DNA from 2 places in the Nocardioides sp. 31GB23 genome. Region 2 is predicted to be linked to the other one. Evidence: riboswitches for the same ligand, from Rfam matches in the RefSeq annotation. Region 2 holds a riboswitch; the other holds the start of a gene.

Region 1 (6,594 bases), on a different contig from region 2:
AGGACAGCAGGTAGGCCACCACGTCGGTGCCCAGCAGCCCGTGCAGCACGATCGCCGGGTCGTTGCCGAAGAACAGCGCCCGGTCGAGCAGGTGCAGCTCGCGGTCGTACTTCGTCTCGATCATGAACGGCAGGAACGACTTGAGGTTGCGGTAGCAGACGTAGGTCACGTAGAAGCTGACGATGCCCAGCACCACCAGCGTGAGCCGCTCCCGGTTCCAGTGCGAGCGCAGCCGCTCGCGCGCCACCTGCACCATCGCCACGGGGTGTCCCTTGCCGAACCACAGCGAGCGCGGCAGCAGGTCGAGCAGCAGCGCCCCGGTCAGCAGCAGCGGCAGCCGCAGCCACGACGGGCCCAGGAAGCTGCCCTCGGGGTCGACCAGCCGCTTGTCGAGGATCAGCGCGGTGATGATGGCCCACAGGCCCATGGCGAGGGCGGTGCCCACGAGGAGGGCATAGGCGCGGCGGTACACGGGGTCGGAGTCTAGTGAACGGTGCTCACGCGCCGTCCGGCGCGCCGGGCAGCGCCTCGGGCAGCCCCTCGGGCAGCACCGCCGTGCGCGTCGCGTCGACCCGCAGCCGCACCCGGTCGCCGGGACCCAGGCGCCGGTCGAGACCGGCCACGGCGTCGCACTCGCCCACCTCGTCGACGTCGACGACCAGGCGCTGCAGCTCGGGGGTGGCGCGCAGCGAGCGCAGCGTCCCGGCCAGCCGCCCGTCGCCCGCCACCTGCAGCGCCGAGCGGCGTACGGCGACCGCGACGGCACGCTGCTCGTCCCCGGGGCGCTGGTCGGCGGCCGCCAGCACCCGCCGGGCGGGCGCGCCCTCGAGCACGCGCGCGTAGCCCAGGAAGAGCGCGGTGGCGGTGTCGACCGGCGCGCGCCAGACCTCCTCGATGCCGCCCTCCTGCACCAGGTGGCCGGCGCGCATCACCGCGAGCCGGTCGGCGACGGTGAAGGCCTCGTCGTGGTCGTGGGTGACCATCAGCGCGGTGGTGCCGGCGCGGCGCAGGATGTCGCGCAGGTCGCCGGCCAGCCGCTCGCGCAACCCCGCGTCGAGGGCCGAGAGCGGCTCGTCGAGCAGCAGCAGCCGGGGCTGCACGGCCAGCGCCCGGGCCAGCGCGACCCGCTGCCGCTCGCCGCCCGAGAGGGTCGCGGGCAGCCGGGCGGCGTACCCCTCGAGCCCGACGAGCTCGAGCAGCTCCTCGACGCGCTGCGCGGCGCCCGGTGTGCGGCGCAGGCGCAGCGCGTAGCCGACGTTGCGCCCGACGCTGAGGTGGCCGAAGAGCTGGCCGTCCTGGAACATCAGCGCGAAGCCGCGCTTGTGGGTGGGCACCCGGGCCAGGTCGTGGCCGTCCCAACGGATCGACCCGCTGCTCGGCTCGAGCCCGGCGACCGCGCGCAGCAGGGTCGACTTGCCGCAGCCCGAGGGGCCCAGCACCGCCAGCACCTGACCGTCGGGCAGGTCGAGGGAGACCCCGCGCACCGCGGGCACCCCGTCGTAGGAGACGTCGACGTCGGTCAGGGACAGCATCAGAAGGCTCCTAGAGAGGGCACGCGCAGCCGCTCGACGGCGAGCACGACGACCGCGGTAGTGGCGGCCAGCACCACCGAGGCGGCCAGGGCGGTGCCGTAGCTGAGCTCGCCGGGGCGGCCGATGAGCCGGAAGATCAGCACCGGCAGCGTGGGGTCGGAGGGGCGGGCCAGGAACGAGGTGGCGCCGAACTCGCCCAGCGAGATCGCGAACGCGAAGCCCGAGGCGGCCAGCAGCGGACGCCACACCACCGGCAGGTCGGCGGTGGCCATGGCGCGCAGCGGGCCGGCGCCCAGGGAGGCCGCGGCCTGGCGCTGCCGGTCGTCGACGCCGGCCAGCACCGGCACCAGGGTGCGCACCACCAGCGGCATCGCCACCAGCGCCTGGGCCAGCGGCACCAGCACCGGCGACTCGCGCAGGTCGAGCGGCGGGGAGTCGAGGGTGATGAAGAAGCCGAAGCCCAGGGTCACCGCCGAGACGCCCAGCGGCAGCATGAAGAGCCCGTCGAGCACCGAGCGCACCCGGCGCTCGGAGCGGCTGCGCGAGCGGCGGGTCAGCACGACGGCGATCAGCCCGCCGAGCAGCAGCGCCATCCAGGTGGCGTCGACGGCGGTGCGCAGCGAGGTGACCAGTGCCCCGGTCACCGGCACCGGGAGCGCCTGCAGCTCGGCGCCGCCGCCCAGGGCGCGGTAGTAGGCCAGCGACCACGCGCCGTCGACGCGCAGCGAGCCGACGACCAGGGTGGCGACCGGGGCCGCGACCAGCACCAGCAGCAGCGCCGTCGCCACCAGCTGGGGCACGTCGCTGCGCCGGGGCCGGTGCGGCCGCGCGGTGCTGCGCGCCAGGGTCGGGTCGGGCACGGCGCGCAGGCGACCGGCCACGACCAGCAGCGCCACCACGGCGACCAGCTGCAGCACCGACAGCGCCGCGGCGGCCTGCAGGTCGAGCAGCTCGGTGGTGAGCAGGTAGATCTCGGTCTCCACCGAGGAGTAGCGCAGCCCGCCGAGGGTGAGCACGACGCCGAAGGCGGTGGCGCAGAAGAGGAAGACGACGCTGGCCGAGGAGACCACCGCCGGGCGCAGCATCGGCCAGGTCACGGTGCGGAAGACCTGGGCCGGGGAGGCGCCCAGCGCGGCCGCGGCCTCCCCGGGTCGGGCGTCGAGGCCCTCCCAGGCGGCGCCGACGCCGCGGATCACCACGGCGACGTTGAAGAAGACCAGGCCCGCGACGATGCCGGCGGCGGTGCCGTCGAGGTCGACCCGGCCGCCGGTGAGGGCGACCACCGGGCCCGACTCCCCCAGCAGCTGGCGGAAGGCGACGCCGACCACCACGGTCGGCAGCACGAACGGCACCAGCAGCGCCGCCCGCACCGCGCGGCGACCCGGCCAGCGCAGCCGGTGCAGGGCGTACGCGGCGGGCAGCCCGAGGACCACCGCCAGCACGGTGGCCACCGCCGAGGACCACACCGTGAACCACAGCACCCGGCCGGTGCGGGCCCGGGTGAGCACCTCGAGCACCCCGCCGACGTCGAGGTCGCCGTCGGTGACGAAGCCGCGCGCGACCATGCCCGAGACGGGCAGCACGAAGAACACCCCGAGCACCGCCAGCGGCAGCCCGGCCAGCGCGACCAGGCCGAGCAGGCGGCGCGGGGTGGTCATCAGCGGCTGACCAGCTCGTTCCACTCCCGCAGCCACTCGTCGCGGTTCGCGTCGATCTCGTCGGGGTCCACCGACCAGGGGTCGGAGGGACGCTCGGTGAGGTCGGCCCACTCCGCGGGCAGCTCGGTGCCCTCGACGGCCGGGTAGACGTACATCGACGAGGGCAGCGCCTCCTGCACCGCGGGCGAGACCAGCCACTCGACGACCGTGCGGGCGCCCTCGGGGTTGTCGGCGCCGCGCAGCACGCCGGCGTACTCGACCTGCTCGTAGCAGGTGTCGAGCAGCGCCCGGGTCGTCGTGCCACCCTCGCCGTCGACGGTGAAGGCGGGCGAGGAGTCGTAGGAGGTCACGACCGGCCGGTCGCCCTTGCCACCGCCCTGGGTGAAGTCGACCTGGTAGGCGTCCTCCCAGCCCTTGACGACCTTGGCGTCGTTGTCGAGCAGGTCCTCCCAGTAGTCCTGCCAGTCGTCGCCGTACGCCGCGATCGTGGTGAGCAGGAACGCGAAGCCGGGCGAGCTGGTGGTGGCGCCGGGGGTGACGAAGAGGCCCTCGTAGGCCGGGTCGGTGAGGTCGTCGAGGGTCTCGGGCGCATCGAGGTCGCGCTCGGCGAACCAGGTGGTGTCGACGTTGACGCACACGTTGCCGGTGTCGACGGCGACCAGGGCGCCCTCGTCGTCGCCGGGCAGCGCGTTCTCCTCGACCCCGGCGGGGGTCTCGAGGTCGGTCGGCTCGAAGACGTCGGCCTCGAGGGCGCGGGAGCCGAAGGTGTTGTCGACGCCGAAGGCGACGTCGCCGATCGGGCTGTCGGTGTTGAGCACCAGCTGGCTGGTCAGCGCGCCCGCGTCGCCGCCGGCGCGCTGCTCGAGGTCGTAGCCGCTCTCGCGCTCGAAGTCCGCCACGAGCTCCTCGGGCAGGTAGAAGCTGTCGTGGGTGACGAGCACGACGGTGCCGCCCGCCTCGTCACCGCCCCCGGCCGGGTCGGAGGCCGACTCGTCGTCGCCCGTGCCGACCAGCGAGCAGCCGCTCACGGCCAGCGCCAGGACGGCGGCCACCGCGGTCCTCGTCGGGTGGATGTGCATGCGCATGCGTCGCATCTGGACTCCCTTCGCCGGTCTTAACCGGAGCAGGTTCGGAGGGTCTGCGGCGTGTCCGCACTCTCAGCACCACCCCGGCCGGGCCGGGCGGGTGCTCCCCTGTCTGTCGTCGTCGAGGGTATCCGGCGGTGTCGAGGGGCGCGGCCCCCGGTCGGCTGCCCGGTCGGCTCCGCCCGTGCAGGTGGGCGGGCGCATGGTGGGATGGGCGGCATGCCGAGCCTGCGCCACGACCTGCTGGCCCTCGTCGTGCCGCGCCTGCGCGGCGCCGGCGCGGTCACCGACCCCGCCGCCGAGCGCGCCTCGGTGGAGTCCTCCCACGCCGGGCTCGACCGCCGGCTGCCGACCCGGTCGGTCCCGGCCTTCGGGCTGCGCTTCGAGCACGAGGTCGACGACTCCGCGGGCTTCCCCGTGCACGTGCTGACCCGGCGCGGCACCTCCCCGGCCCGCACCCTGGTCTGGCTGCACGGGGGCGGGTTCGTCTCGCCCCTCGACCCCGTGCACGTCCGGTACGCCGCCCGCCTGGCCGACGCGCTCGGCGTACGCGTGCTGCTGCCCGACTACCCACTGGCCCCCGAGCACACCTGGCGCGACTCGCTCGAGCCGCTGGCCGAGCTGGTGACGCGGTGGGCCACCGGCCCCGGGCTCGGCGGCCTGCTGCTGGGCGGCGACTCCGCCGGCGGCGGGCTGGCCCTGGCGCTGGCCCAGGCGCTGCGCGAGCGGGGGCAGGTGCGCCCCGAGCGGTTGCTGCTGGTCTCGCCCTGGGTCGACCTGACCACCTCGAGCCTGGCCACCTCGTGGTTCGACCGGCGCGACCCGTGGCTGCACACCTCGTCGCTGCGGCTCTACGCGCGCTGGTGGGCCGGGGTGCCCGACGACGCGCCCGACGACCACGCCGACCTGGCCCGCACCGAGGTCTCCCCCGCGCTCGGCGAGCTCGGCGACCTGCCGCCGACGCTGGTGCTGTGCGGCACCCGCGACCTGCTGGTGCCGGCCTGCCGACGCCTCGCCGACCGCGCCGCCGATGCCGGGTGGGACCTGACCTACGTCGAGGCGCCCGGCGCGATCCACGTCTACCCGCTGCTGCCGGGCATCCCCGAGGCCGCCCGCGCCTGGGCCACCACCCTGGAGTTCCTGCGATGACCCTCGCCATCAGCGCCCAGCCCTTCGCCGCCCTCGACGCCGCGGCGGCGTACGACGTGTGGCGGCTGCGCCAGCAGGTCTTCGTCGTCGAGCAGGAGTGCGCCTACCCCGACCTCGACGGCCGCGACCCCGAGCCCGGCACCCGCCACGTGCTGCTCACCGACGACGGCGAGCTGGTCGGCTACGCGCGGGTGCTCGACGACGCCACCACCTGGCGGGTCGGGCGGGTGCTGCTGGCCCCCGCCGCCCGTGGCCGCGGGCTCGCCGACCAGCTGGTGCGCACCGCCCTCGACGTCTGCCCCGACCGCGACGTCGTGCTCGACGCCCAGTCGCCACTGACCGGCTGGTACGCCACCTTCGGCTTCATCCCCGACGGCCCGGAGTTCCTCGAGGACGGCATCCCGCACGTGCCGATGCGCCTCCCCCACGGCGCGTAGCCCGCCGCCGGGGCACCGCCGTTGGTCGAGCAGCGAGGGCCGAAGGCTCGAGCGTCGACGAGACCCCGCAACCACCCGGCGCCCGGCGAGTGGGCCGCTCGCCGGGTCTCGGCGACGCTCCTCGCTGGCGCTCGTCACTGCTCGACCAACGGGTCAGGTGGCGGTGAAGAGGACGCCCGCGTCGGTCTCCTCGCGGGCGACCCGGCCGCGGGCGTGCAGGAGCTCGAGGTGGGCCTTGGTCTCCATGGCGGCCATGCCCTGGCTGAAGACGTCGAGGCTGTCGTAGGCCTTCTCGTGGCGGGTCCAGCCGAGGTGACCGGCGACGTCGTGGCTGGTCAGGGGTCCGCCCGCCAGGGCGGCGAGGCTCTGGTCGAGCCGGTCCTCGTGGAAGGCCAGCAGCTCGTCGACGCGGGCGTGGGTCGACGGCGAGACCGGGCCGTGGGCCGGCAGCACCCGCAGGTCGGGCAGCGAGCGCACCCGGGTCAGCGAGGCCATGAAGTGGCCCAGCGGCTGGTCCATCGGGGGCACCGTGAAGCCGATCGACGGGGTGATCGTGGGCAGCACGTGGTCGCCGGCGAAGAGCAGGCCCGCGTCGGCCTCGGCGAAGACGTAGTGGCCGGGGGTGTGGCCCGGTGTGTGCACGGCGTCGAGCACCCGGGCGCCGACCGCGATGCGCTGGTCGCCGTCGAGCCAGGTGGTGGGGTACTGCCACTGCGTCAGGTCGGGGTCGTCC
Region 2 (6,594 bases):
CGCATCTCCTCGGTCACCACGCCGCGGCGGGCGTAGGCCATCTGGGTGACCGCGGCGCCGGTGGCGCGCCGGGGGGCGCGGCGGGGGCCGGTCCAGGCCTGGCGGGTGCCGCCGCGCCGGGCCGCGCCGCGCCCGTCGTCGAGCGGGTCGGCGCTCCTGCCGTCGTACGCCGCGGAGTCGCCGCGCGCCTCGACCCACGGCTCGCGCAGGGCGGGGAGCCCGACCGCGGGGTCGCTGCCCGGGCCGGTGGTGCAGTAGCGGTCGAAGCTCTCGCCGTTGGTCAGGGCGACCCGGGTGACCGGGACCTGCACGCCGTCGTGGTCGACGAGCACGCGGGAGTGGGCGGGGTGGACGGACTGCTGGGTCATCGGGTGACTCCTCATCAGGGGGTTGGGATCGGCTCGGGGAACGTGTGGGCGACTGGGCCGCGACCGCGGCCCAGCTGCCAGCGCCGGCTGCGGTGCAGCGCGGCGACGGTGTGGGCACCGGCCCGGGCGACCGCGGCCTCGAGGTCGCCGGGATGGTCGGGGCCGTGGGCCAGGCCCGCGGCCAGGGCGGCGCTGAACGTGCACCCCGTGCCGTGGTCGTTGGTGGTGGCCAGCGCGGGGTGCCGCAGGGCGCGGGCGGCCCGGCCCGGCAGCGCGAGCCAGTCGGTGCAGGTCTCCCCCGCGGTGTCGGCGTCGGGTCCGCCGGTCACCACGACGGCGCAGCCGAGGTCGGCCAGCGCGGCCGCGAGGTCTCCCGGCGGCCCGTCGCGCCCGAGCAGGGCGGCGGCCTCCTCGGCGTTGGGGGTGGCCACGGTGGCCACCGGCAGCAGGTGCTCGACGTAGGCGCGGGCCACGTCGGCGCCGCCGAGCACCGCCCCGCTGGTGGCCACCAGCACGGGGTCGACGACCAGTCGATGGCCGCCGAGCCGCTCGGCGACGAGGCGGACCACGGCGGCGCTGCCGAGCATGCCGGTCTTGGCGGCGGCCACCGGCAGGTCCTCGAGCACCGCGTCGAGCTGGGCCGCGACGCTGGTCAGGGGCACAGGGTGCACGTCGCGCACCCCCGTGGTGTCCTGGGCGGTCACCGCCGTGACGACGCAGGCCCCGTGGGTGCCGAGAGCGGCGAACGTGGTCAGGTCGGCCGCGGTGCCGGCCGCGCCGCCCGAGTCGGTGCCGGCGACGCTGAGCACCACCGGCGGGGTGGCGTGGGCGGCTGTCATCGCTGGTCCTCCTGGTCGAGGGTCGCCAGCAGGTCGGCGACCACGGCGGCCGGCTCACGGGCGCGCATCACCGCGCCCATCACCGCCACCCCCGCGGCGCCGTGGCGCAGCGCGTCGGCGGCGTTCGTGGCGTCGATGCCGCCGAGCGCCCAGACGGGCGGCGCGCCGGGCAGCCGCGCGAGCCCCGGGTCGACCGGCGGTCCGTGGCCGGGCTTGCTCGCGCTGGCGGCGTACGGCGAGAGGGTGGCCCAGGCCGCCCCCTCGGCCCCGGCCCGGGCCAGCTCGCCCGCGTCGTGGCAGGAGCGTCCGAAGCGCCCGGTCGTCGGCGCGGGCTGGTGGGCGGCCAGGTGCAGCCCGTGGGCCTCGGGATGGGGGCGGCGGGAGGTGAGCACCGTGAGCCCCGGCACCGCCAGCAGCGTCTCGACCAGCGCGGCATGGGCGCCGGGTGCGAGGTCGTGCTCACGCACCAGCACTGCCCCGAGGCCGGCGGCCGCGCACTCGGCGACCGTGGCGCTGAGGCCGCGGCCCTTGGCGAGCTGGGCCCGGTCGGTGAGCAGCAGCAACCGGGGCAACGGCGGCGGCGGGGCGTTCACGCGATCCTCCCGGCGGTCGGGCTCGAGGCGCGGGCCACGGCCCGGCGCGGGATCCGCCCCGCGGCGCGCGCCAGCGCGCCCGCCTCGACCGCGTGGGCCAGCGCGCCGGCCATCGCCACCGGGTCCTCGGCCCGGGTGACCGCGCTCGCGGCGAGCACCGCCGCGCAACCCAGCTCGATCGCCAGGGCGGCGTCGCTGGCGGTGCCGACCCCGGCGTCGAGGACGACGGGCACGTCGACGGCAGCGACGACGGCCTCGACGGCGTACGGGTCGAGGACGCCCAGCCCGGAGCCGATCGGCGAGCCCAGCGGCATCACCGCGGCGCACCCGACGTCCTCAAGCCGACGCGCGAGCACCGGGTCGGCGGTCGTGTAGGGCAGCACGGTGAAGCCGTCGCGCACCAGCGTCGCGGCCGCGTCGAGGAGCTCGACGACGTCGGGCATCAGGCTGGTCTCGTCACCGATCACCTCGAGCTTGACCCACGACGTACCGAGGGCCTCGCGGGCCAGGCGGGCGGTCAGCACCGCCTCGCGCGCCGAGGTGCAGCCGGCGGTGTTGGGCAGCAGCCGCACGCCCGCGGTCCGCAGCAGGTCGAGGAGCCCGCCGGCCCCGGTGCTCGAGGTGCGGCGCACCGAGACCGTCACCAGCGCCGGGTCGGCGGCCTCGAGGACGGCGGGCAGGAGGGACAGGTGCGGCAGCCCGCCGGTGCCCAGGAAGAGGCGCGAGGGGAGCTCCTCCCCCGCCACCCGCAGGGCGGGCAGCCCGCTTGCCGTCACGTCGCTCATCCGCCCTGCACCGCCGTCACCACGTCGACGACGTCGCCGGCGCGCAGCCGGCGCGAGGCGTGCTCGGCGCGCGGCACCACGTCGCCGTTGACGGCAACCGCGCGGCCGTCGGGGTCGGGCACGAGGTCGCGCACCGTCTCGACGAGCGGCGCCGGCCGCCCGTTGAGCAGGATCTGCTCGGTGGGTCTCATCGGTTCTCCAGGAGTCGTCGGGGGTCGGTGGCCGGGTCGACCCGGCCGGTGTCGAGGTGGTCGGCGACCAGCTCGGCGGTCAGCGGCGCCAGCAGCACGCCGTGGCGGAAGTGGCCGGTGGCCATGACCAGCGCGGGGTCGCGGGTGGGCCCGACGAGGGGCAGCCCGTCGACGGTGCCCGGCCGGTCGCGGGCGAGCGCCTCGACCAGCTCGGCGCGGTCGAAGCCGGGCAGCAGCTCGCGGGCGGCCTCGAGCAGGGCGTGCAGCCCGCCGAGGGTGACCACCGGCGGGGCGTCGTGCTCCTCGCTGGTGGCGCCCACGACGACCTCGCCGCCCGCCCGGGGCACCACGTAGACGGCGCGGCCTCGCGCCCAGCCGCGCACCGTGCGTCCGGGCGGGTCGTCGGTGCGCGCGCGCAGCACCTCGCCGCGCACTCCGCGCACCAGCCCGGGCGGCAGGCCGGCCCTGTCGACGTACGCCGCCGGCGGGGTCGAGCCGGTGGCGAGCACCGTGACCTCGGCCCAGCCGGGCGGCCCGGGCTCGGGCTGCACGGGCACCCGCTCGAGCAGCGCGGCCAGGACCAGGCGGGGGTCGATGCTGTGGTCGTCGGGCAGCAGGGCGCCGCCCAGCACCCGTCCGGCCAGACCGGGCTCGAGGTCACGCACCCCGCGGGAGTCGAGCTCCTCGACGCGGCCACCGAGCCGGCGCACGAGCGCGGCCTGGCGGTCGACCTCCTGCAGGTCGGCGGCGTCGCGGCCGACCAGGAGCGTGCCGGTCGACGAGGTCGCCAACCCCAGCCGCGCGGCCCAGCCCGGCCACAGCGCCTGGCTGCGGCGCCCGAGGCCGAGCAGCGCCGGCTCGTCGTGCGAGACCTCGGCGGCGGGGCTCAGCATCCCGGCGGCGGCCCAGGAGGCGCCTCGGGCAGGCGCGGGGTCGACGACGCGTACGTCGTGGCCACGCCGCAGCAGCTCGTCGGCGACCGCCAGGCCCACGATCCCGGCCCCGAGCACCTCGACCCGGGCCGTGCTCCCCCGGCTCACGCGACGGCGTCGAGCAGCTCCCGGGCGGCGTGCAGCGGGTCGGGTTGTCGCCACAGGGCGCCGATGACGGCGACCCCGTGGGCGCCGGCGGCTCGCGCCTGTCGGGCCCGGGCGGCGTCGATGCCCCCGATGGCCAGCAGCGGCAGGGTGCCGGTCGCGGCGGTGATCGCCTCGAGGCCCAGTGCCGGCGGAAGGCCGGGCTTGCTCACGGTGTCGAAGACCGGGCCGAGGCCGGCGTAGTCGGCACCGTCGTCGGCGGCGCGGCGTACGTCGTCGGCGTCGCGGCAGGTCGCCCCGACCAGCAGGCGGGGCGCCAGACGGCGCGCGTCGGCGACCGGCAGGTCGAGCGCTCCCAGGTGCACCCCGTCGGCGCCGGCCGCCAGCGCCACGTCGACGCGGTCGTCGACCACGACGGTGGCACCGTGCGGGCGCACCGCCGCGACCACGCTGCGCGCGAGGCTGAGGATGTCGCGGTCGGCGAGGGGCACGACCTCGTGCTTGGCCCGCACCTGGAAACCGCGCACCCCCAGCCGGGCCAGCTCGGGCAGGACGGACAGGTCGTCGGCAGGGCCGACCAGGCAGAACAGACGTGGCAGCACCATCGCTCCTCGCTTCCTTCGCCGGCTTTACCCGGATCAGGTTCGACGGTCGGAGCGGCTCAGCTCCCTCTCAGCCCGCTGCCGCGAGCTCCCGTGGTGGACGAGACGAACCTAGCGCGGGGGTGGGCGGGGACGTCAAGGCCCTTGCCGTCGGTCTCAGGCGGCGTGGTCGATGCGGCGGGTGCCGGTGTGGTCGACGAGGTAGAGCGCGCCGTGGGGGTCGCGCCACAGGAACACGCCCGGGTAGGGCTGCTTGAGGCGCCAGTGTCCGAAGGTCTTGGCGCGGTGGTGGGTGGTGGTCATCGGCCCGTAGTTCCCGACCTCGCTCGACCCACCGACCTCCCCGGGTGCCCAGGGGTCGGTGTGGTCGACCTGCATGCTGGTGGTGGTGCAGGAGGAGTAGGGGAACACGTCGGCCGGCGAGATCACTCGCACGGCCCGCCTATGTCGCGCCGGGATCTCGTAGGCATCGACCGGCACCTGACCGAGTGGGTCGAACACCGGGCGGATCGTGAACCTCGCGTGCGGACCCAGCACCTCGCGGACCCACTCCCGGGTGACCGGGCCATGGCCCTCCACCCGCGCTATCGGCGCGACGACTCCGTTGTCGATGTCGTGGCCGTCGAGGTGGACCACCACCTCCACACGCGGTGTGAGCGTGGTCAGGTCGAGGTCCGCAGGAGCGGTGTCGGGGTGGGCGAGCATCAGCACCGCCAGCCCCCGCCGCTCGTCGGCGCACACCACCGTGGTCGCCTCGTCGGGCTGCTCCTCACCCTCTGGCTGACGCAGGGGGTCGGCGGCGTGCGGATCATCCGGGAGCTGCTCACGCAGCCGCTCCGCGAGCGCACCGATGGTGGCGTCGAGCTGGGTGATCACCGGGATCGGGGCGCGGATCAGGAACGAGGCCATCCCGTGCTCGGGCTTCCCGACGATCTTCGCGAACGTCGCCCGACGGGCACGCTCCTCCTTCTCCCGCGCCAGCTCCGGGGCCGCGGCGGCGACCTTGCCCACCACCAGCGCCTCGAACCGCGTCCACGGAATCCGCCCGTCCGCGGACTCGGCAACCTCCGCGTCGACCCACTCAGCCTCGAGCGCGGTCAGCTCACGGGTCTTGGTGACCACGAACCGGGCATAGGAGGACCGCACCTCCCCGGCCACCACCCGGGCCCACAGCACGGGGTGGCGGTGGTGCAGGTCCTGGGCGTCCGCGATCAGAGCCGCCGCCGCGTAGGTGGTGCGCCCGATCCGAGCACCGAACTCCGCAGCCGCGAACTCACTGACCGGGGCGGTGCCCTCACCGCCGTACTGCCGGGCCTTCTCCCGCCCCGGCAACACCGCCACCCCCGGGTCCAGGGTGCGGGCCGGATCGTGCAGCACCGCCCACCGGTACGCCGCCCGCAACAACCCCACCTCGGCCCGCTGCACCGTGCTCGCCAGCGCGGCAGCAGTGTCGAGGACAGCGTCCTCCGACATCTCCTCCACCACCGCCATCCCGAGCATGCACCCACTCAAGCACCAGCAACTCAATGCAGTCCCGGCCGGGAGACGCCCCGTGGATCGACCAGGACAGAGCCTCGCCACCATGGACCAACCCGGAGCTGCAGCCCTCTGCCGGACTTCGTCTACACGCTCCCTCAGGGCGGCAGAACCGGGTGCCGCGGGCGCAAGCTATGCGGCAAAGGAAGGCGTGAGCGTGCGTTGGGGAACCTCGACGCGTCACTTCAGAGCCTCCATCAGACCCGGCACGCGACACACAGAGGGGGGCCAGAAGTGGACCCCCGCTCGCCTACAGGCGCTGCGTCAGCGCTATCGGGTGAACATGAGGTCGGTTGCGAACTGAGATGCAGCGTGATTCTCATACCCCCCTTGGTCGCGGTAGGGGTAGGTGCGGCTGAGAGGCGTCATGTCCCCGGTTAGCGGGTCGATGCCATAGATGGCGTCTGGGCCTCCGCTGATGTCAGTCGGGTACACCCCGGGTGCACTCCGGTTGGCTATCTGCGGGACGTCACCGCGATGCTCGAAGTCTTCGATCACTTCGCCAGTGGCCATATCCAGCAAGGTGAAGCGGTAGACGAACCGACGCTGGTCGACGAGAGCGGACAGCAGCAGTCTGCGTCCATCGAATGTCCTGACGCCGGTGTCGCGGGACCGGTACCCCTGGGGTAGCGCGCACGTCTGC

Evidence for each region. Region 2 has a riboswitch for thiamine pyrophosphate ahead of ABKW28_RS04195 (thiamine phosphate synthase). Riboswitches for the same ligand answer to the same signal wherever they lie in the genome.
Region 1: linked by a shared signal. The riboswitch ahead of ABKW28_RS13700 (thiamine ABC transporter substrate-binding protein) and the one ahead of ABKW28_RS04195 (thiamine phosphate synthase) in region 2 are both predicted to bind thiamine pyrophosphate.

What each region holds. Positions count from the first base shown of each region.
Region 1 is NZ_JBDYKJ010000039.1:28,343-34,936, forward strand. It holds gene ABKW28_RS13685 (phosphatase PAP2 family protein) at 1-472, opposite strand, end outside; gene ABKW28_RS13690 (ABC transporter ATP-binding protein) at 498-1,532, opposite strand; gene ABKW28_RS13695 (ABC transporter permease subunit) at 1,532-3,190, opposite strand; gene ABKW28_RS13700 (thiamine ABC transporter substrate-binding protein) at 3,190-4,284, opposite strand; TPP riboswitch at 4,274-4,395, opposite strand; gene ABKW28_RS13705 (alpha/beta hydrolase) at 4,495-5,424, shown strand; gene ABKW28_RS13710 (GNAT family N-acetyltransferase) at 5,421-5,861, shown strand; gene ABKW28_RS13715 (MBL fold metallo-hydrolase) at 6,015-6,594, opposite strand, start outside.
Region 2 is NZ_JBDYKJ010000009.1:10,342-16,935, reverse strand. It holds gene thiC (phosphomethylpyrimidine synthase ThiC) at 1-368, opposite strand, end outside; gene thiD (bifunctional hydroxymethylpyrimidine kinase/phosphomethylpyrimidine kinase) at 383-1,207, opposite strand; gene ABKW28_RS04215 (thiamine phosphate synthase) at 1,204-1,800, opposite strand; gene ABKW28_RS04210 (thiazole synthase) at 1,797-2,585, opposite strand; gene thiS (sulfur carrier protein ThiS) at 2,582-2,776, opposite strand; gene thiO (glycine oxidase ThiO) at 2,773-3,816, opposite strand; gene ABKW28_RS04195 (thiamine phosphate synthase) at 3,813-4,373, opposite strand; TPP riboswitch at 4,411-4,520, opposite strand; gene ABKW28_RS04190 (HNH endonuclease signature motif containing protein) at 4,572-5,915, opposite strand; gene ABKW28_RS04185 (hypothetical protein) at 6,222-6,594, opposite strand, start outside.